2 regions of the Paenibacillus sp. FSL H8-0175 genome follow, and region 1 is predicted to be linked to the other one. Evidence: riboswitches for the same ligand, from Rfam matches in the RefSeq annotation. Region 1 holds a riboswitch; the other holds the start of a gene.
The links. Region 1 has a riboswitch for cobalamin ahead of MHH46_RS04065 (S-layer homology domain-containing protein). Riboswitches for the same ligand answer to the same signal wherever they lie in the genome.

Region 2: another riboswitch for cobalamin. It lies ahead of metE (5-methyltetrahydropteroyltriglutamate--homocysteine S-methyltransferase); the one in region 1 lies ahead of MHH46_RS04065 (S-layer homology domain-containing protein).

The regions. Positions count from the first base shown of each region.
Region 1 is NZ_CP150299.1:929,597-933,030, reverse strand. It holds gene MHH46_RS04065 (S-layer homology domain-containing protein) at 1-1,788, opposite strand, end outside; cobalamin riboswitch at 1,951-2,152, opposite strand; gene MHH46_RS04060 (cellulase family glycosylhydrolase) at 2,494-3,434, shown strand, end outside.
Region 2 is NZ_CP150299.1:5,075,469-5,078,902, forward strand. It holds gene metE (5-methyltetrahydropteroyltriglutamate--homocysteine S-methyltransferase) at 1-1,733, opposite strand, end outside; cobalamin riboswitch at 1,888-2,094, opposite strand; gene MHH46_RS22710 (undecaprenyl-diphosphate phosphatase) at 2,194-3,054, opposite strand; gene MHH46_RS22715 (DedA family protein) at 3,105-3,434, opposite strand, start outside.

The DNA.
Region 1 (3,434 bases):
AAGTAATGCATCAATAAGCGAATTTCCACTTTTAACAAATCTAGCGTCAGTGTGCGGATCTACGCCTACACCAGTTAAGGCTACAATTACCTGCGAGATACTCTCGCTGCTAGTGCTTCCCCAGCTTGTAAATCCGCCTTGATTGTTTTGGTTATCGGACAGCCATTGGATGGCCCGATCCACGGCAGCTTTTACATCATCACGGGTTGCATAATAAGGTGCAAGAGCTTGCATCGCCATCGCAGTCATATCGACATCGGCTTTGGTTACGCCTAATGCCCAGCCACCAGCTTCTGCTGTACCTTTTTTAACCTCTTTATCTAAAATATACTGAACTAGTTTTTCTCTTGTGGTCTGTTCTGTAACTCCATCAACTACAGGAATCTCATAGTTATGGCTATCTAGCGCAATCAGAGCAAAAATCGGACCATTATTGCCTTGCTTTTGGATATATTGATAATCAGCGAGTGCTTTTCTCAGATCATATCCCGCAACATTTGTGATATCTTTTCCGATAGAGGTAAGTCCTAGAATCGCTCTGGAATTCTCTGTGCTTTTATTGGCGTCGAGTTTTCCATCCTCTTTAATGATTGATGCTATTTTCGTAGCTACATTATTGTAATAGAGATCATAATAACCGTTAGGTACTGTATAGTTCGCCCGTGCCAGAGAAAGGATCGACCATTCTCCGCTGCCTGTTCCAAACGTTGGATTCTTTACAGTATTTAAAATATAAGCAAGGTTTTTATCTAACTGTTGTTTGACGGCAACTGTAGTTTCCAGTTTGTAAGTAACCTGATAAGTTACATTTGTTTTGTTTCCAGCTCCGTCAAGAGCCGTTACAGCAATTGCATTAATGCCTGAATTCAGAGTAGCTTTGTACTCCCCATTTGCGGGTGATAAAGTAACTCCATTCAGCTTCACTTCTGGAGTAATGTCACTATATACATTGTCTGTGACAGCTACTTTGAAGCTTATTTCTTTATTGGATACTTCCTGTTTATCTTGTATGCCACTTACTGTAATAACAGGGGGTTCAATGTCTAATGCATTATTAAGACCGACAAGCGCATGATCTACACTTATTTGAGAGCTTGCCATGTTTTCGAGCACGGAATAGGCTTCATAAACTGCCGATTGCACTACTGGTCTGTCCAAAATAGTTTCTTTATTAGGGGCACTATTAATCTCGGCGATTTCCGCAGTTAAAGCATCCTTATTGGCAAGTTGAACTGGGATTTCCCCCCAGCCGCCAAGATCAGAACCATAGCCATAAGTGGTGAACTGAGTTCGAATGATGTCACCGTCTTGAGGCTTATAATCGGTCATCCCAAACGGAGGAAACACATTATTTACTGCATACATCCAACCCGACATGGAGGTGTAGTCAAACTGACTTAACCAATCTGGGTCTGCTTTAGTGCCGACTGTATTCCCATCGGCTGAAATCATATCTAAAATATATTGTGGAATATTGACTTCGCTTCTGCCACTATCTTTAACTTCTGATAAATAAAAACCACTATCTATATTTCCTAAATATCTATAATTCCCATCACCTAGCGCACGTGTTATTAAAGATGCGCCATTATCGCCTTCATAAATCGGAACTTTAATAGGTTCCTTAATATACCCTTGGCCTAAGGTGAATTTCTCTACGGATACAGATACATACCCTTTAAGGGTAGAGCTTGCTCCATCTGCTTGAGCCGGGATTACACTTGTAGAGAATGTCGTAATAAATACAGCTACAATAAGTAACCACGCTAAAAACTTATTTTTCTTCATTTTTCCATAACCCTTCCCTTCATACCTATGATAAAAAACAGAATAAACTTTCTCATAACCACAAAAAAACCACTCAACATAAACGTCAAGAGGTTAAGATAGTGAACCACAATAATAGCTGGCAAACACTATTCAAGCACCTCTCTATCGATCGTAGAGTTTGATGGTGTAACAGAAAAAGGCAGATATTCTGGCTCAAGTATCATCACCCTTGCTGCCTTCCCAGTTTCCCAGTGGCATTTTGCAAGGACTCCTCTTTCACAGCGGCGGGACCGCGCGGGATTCACACCCGCTTTCCATTTAACCAATCTATGATTGTACTTCCGCAACATTCATAGTTGGCACCTATTTCTAATTTTAAATTTTCATGCTTCATCATAACTAATATATATGCTTTTGTCATGTTATATTTCTTTTTTGTATAACGGGCAGCTAGAGATAATCCTATTGAATAACCAATTTCTACGAGTAGGGTTATTCAAATAATTTCTTTATCCAACTGTGGGGCAAATTAATTTAAATCACTAATTCTTATATGAATTTACCACAAATTAGTAAGGTACTCGCTAAGTGTATTCTATGTTAGGGTATATTCAGAAAGCGTTTACAAAATAAAACTGGAGGTGTTTGCGTTCATTTAACCACCAAGTACAGCGTCAAAGCCAGGTCCAAGCATCCTAAATTTATCTCACAAAGGAGAATTCAATGACTACGCGAATCCAGAAATCCTTCTTATCATTGACACTTGTCACCGCTCTTCTGCTCTCTCTGTTCTCATCCATGGCCGCAGCTGCAACTAAGGACGAGCAACAAGCTAAGGCAGCGCCAAAGAGTAAGATCCAATCCTATGTAGACGAAATGCAGCCCGGATGGAACCTTGGCAATACTTTAGATGCTACAGGTGAGGATGAAACCTCCTGGGGCAATCCACGTGTGACCCAAGATCTTATTAAAAAGATCGCCGCTCAAGGCTATAAAAGCATTCGGATTCCTGTGACCTGGGATACTCACATGGGTGCGGCACCAGACTATACCCTAGAAAAGGCCTACCTCGACCGTGTGGAAGAAGTTGTCGGCTGGGCACTGGACGCCAAGCTTTATGTCATGATTAATGTCCACCATGATTCCTGGCTATGGGTAAGCCATATGGAAGAAAAACACGATGAAACGCTGGCACGTTATAATGCAGCCTGGACTCAAATTGCCGATCGCTTCAAGGACAAATCCGATAAGCTGATGTTCGAGAGCATAAATGAACCTCGATTCACCGATGGTGGAAGCACAGACGAAGCAAAAATGGAGCAAATGCTTACTGAACTTAATAACTCTTTCTATCAAATCGTGCGGAAATCCGGTGGGAAAAACGACCTCCGCCCACTTGTATTACCTTCATTAGAGTCTTCACCTACGCAAACAAGAATGGATCATCTCTATAAGACGATTACGGCTCTGAACGATCCAAATATTATTGCGACCGTTCACTTCTATGGCTTCTGGCCGTTTAGTGTGAACATTGCCGGCTACACCACATTTGAAAAAGATACAAAAAATGATATCACTCAAACTTTTGATAACGTTTACAATACATTTGTAGCTAAAGGCATCCCTGTCATCGTCGGCGAATTTGGTTTATTAGGTTTCGATAA
Region 2 (3,434 bases), 3.0 Mb from region 1:
TCCCGGCTGAGATCATCACGTACAAATGACCAATTGAGGATAGTTACAGGACCCGTCAACATTCCTTTAACCGGAAGCTTCGTCAACGATTGTGCATAGACACTTTCTTTAACAGTCATAGGCTGTATAAATGCAACATCCGCGTAGATCACCGGTGGCTTAACGCAACGGGAACCGTAGGATTGAACCCAGCCATTACTAGTAAACAAGTATCCGTCCAGCTTTTCTCCGAAAAACTCCACCATATCTGTACGCTCGAACTCACCGTGGACCAGAACATCCAGACCTAGCTTTTCTTGGAAGGTAATTGCATCCGCGATCTGCTCACGAACAAATCCATCATAACGCTCCTGATTCCAGACCCCTTTACGCCATTTCAATCTCGCCTGACGCACTTCTACTGTCTGCGGGAAGCTACCAATTGTAGTGGTTGGCAGAAGTGGAAGCTGCCATTTCTCTTGCTGCACCTTTAAGCGTTCAGCAAAAGGCAAACTGCGTTGGTCAGGCAAAGCTGCAAGTGCAAGCACTTGCTCCGCCACATCCTTACGGCCACGCTCAGGTAGTGCGCGGAATGCTGCAATAGCTTCACGACTAGCGGCCAGCGCTGCTTTAGCAGCTTCTCCTTTATCTGCGAGGGCTGCTCCGAGCAAACTAAGCTCTGCAAGCTTCTCATCGGCAAAAGCTAACGCATTCTTAACTGTCGCCTTCAGCTTCAACTCACCTTGAACGGTGACTGGGACATGCAGCAGACTGCAAGAAGGCTGAAGAATAAGACGATCAAGCGGCACATGAACGCTGAGCTTTTCTACCAGTTGCAGCTTAGCGTCTAAATCGGAACGCCAGATGTTCCGTCCATCAATAATTCCGGCACCCAGCCATTTGTCCTTCGGCCAGCCAAGACGTTCGATAGAAGCCAGATTCGCTCCACCATCGTGCACAAAGTCAAGACCCAAGCCTTGAACAGGCAACTCTAGCAGTGCCTCCAACGGTTCAGCAGCTTCGAAATACGTCTGTAAAATAATATTCAAGCCCGGCACGGAGCCGGCAATTTCTGTGTATATCGAGTTAAGCAGTGTTAATTCTTCTTTACTTATGCCTGTAACAATCGCTGGCTCATCGATTTGTACCCAGCTTACCCCTTCTTGCTTCAGTTCCTGTAGCAGTTGAACATAGACTGGAACAAAACGTGCAGCAATCTTGGCGATATCTGCCGCTGCGTAACCTTTGGACAGCTTAAGGAAGGTATACAGACCTAAAAGTACCGGTTTACCTTCAATCCCTGCCTGCGATTTAGCAAAACGATAAGCCGCTAGAGGTTTATTTTCAGTCAGGCGTGGTGTTTGTGTGCCGATCTCTGGAACGATATAGTGATAGTTCGTATTGAACCATTTGGTCATCTCACAGGCAGTAGCCTCAGCATTACCACGGGCCATTGCAAAATAAAGATCAAGCCCGATGTCGCCGCCATCATACGTGTACCGTGGAGGTACAATTCCAAACATAACAGCCGTATCCAACACATGGTCATAAAAAGTAAAATCATTTACCGGAATAAGCTCAATTCCTGCCTCTTGCTGGGTCTTCAAATGCTGCAGCTGAATTGCTGCCATTTCGGAGCGGAATTGCTCCTCATTTATTTTCCCCTGCCAGTAGGCTTCCAGTGTCTTTTTCCACTCGCGGTTCTTTCCGATTCTCGGATATCCAAGATTGCTTACTTTTACTTTATTCGTCATCTCGATACACTCCCTCTTCCATCTCTTATTTCAAACTCCAAAGCTACTTGCTTTCCTATAAAAAAGAGCGCCCTTCCCTAAAAAAGTCAAAGGGAAAGACGCCCATGATATACCCATGGTTAACGTCTAACACCTCCCTATCTTCCGTAGGTGAAGCAGTGCTGTTGAAACAGGCAGGTCTCCTGGCTAGCGGCGTCAACATCTTGAGCAGTCTTCCCAGCAGTAGTAAATTGCCAGTGACCTCTGTTGCTCGAGATTCTTCCGTTACAGTGGCGGGACCGCATCGGCTTCGAACCGAATTTCCCTATTAAGTCTACCGAATTACTATTTTCCGGTCAGCACCTGTCTCCGATATCATTCATCATTTGAGTGTCTTAATCTGATGTCATCATACGTGAAAGCCCCAGCAATCTGCAATAGATTACTGGGGCTTCTGTTATATCGATTCCTTATAACGGACTTAGAAAAATACGAAATATACTACAGCAGCAAGAATTATACGGTATATAGCAAACGGTAAGAGCTTGATACGATTGATCAGTTTTAAGAAGAAACGCATCGATAACAGCGCAAATAGGAAGGCACTAATAAAGCCTGCAATAAAAAACGGCAACGCGTCCATGGTGAAATATTGCCAGTTTTTCATCAGTGACAACAGACTGGCACCTGCCATGATGGGTACTGCCATAATAAACGTAAAATCAGCAGCGGCACGATGGCTCATCCCGAGGAGTACGCCACCAGAAATCGTCGAGCCCGAGCGTGAAAATCCAGGCCATAACGAAAAACACTGTACAAGACCTACACCAAGTGCCTGTTTGTATGTAATCTGATCTACACTCTCAGTTCTGATCTTCTTCGGCCCAAACAGATCGGCAATAATCATTAATATAGCCCCAATCACTAGACCAATTAACACTGTTGATGTAGAGAATAAATGCTCATCAATATAATCATTAAACAGAACACCTAACACACCTGCAGGCACTAACCCTACCAGAACCTGAGTCAGCTTGAGGTGCCCGCCCTGCTCCAACTTCGGTAGCTCCTCTGTTACAGGATCCAACTGCTTACGGCTGAAACGCTTTAAACCCAACAGATCAATGAACCGATTTCTAAAAATCACAACAACCGCTAATATTGAACCCAGTTGAATAACTACTTTGAAGGTATTTGCCGTATATTGTCCAAATAACTCCTGTGATTTCAGCCACATATCATCAACAATAATCATATGACCCGTGGAGGATACTGGAGCAAATTCGGTTAAACCTTCAACAAGCCCCAAAATAATGGCTTTAATAATCGTTAATAGCTCCATGTGTTTCCCTCCTTTTTAATAGTCATTTCTATTATCAGTCCACTACCCGCTTAGCCCTCAGTGTTCATTCTCCGGCTGCGTTTGCGGAAGTACAGAAACCCAAGGATAACTAATCCGCCAGCAATTAGTACATAGACTACATTGGAGTACACATCCATGTACATGGCAATGTCTTCCCAGGATTCGCCCAATGCCGCGCCAATAAGCACAAGCAGCAAATTCCATCCCAATGTGCCAATCGTTGTGAAGATCATAAATACTCCAAATTTCATGCCCGACATTCCCGCCGGAATCGAAATCAGACTGCGGACCAGCGGAACCATCCGACAAAACAATACAGTCCAATAGCCATATTTATCAAACCAGGCGTCAGCCTTGTG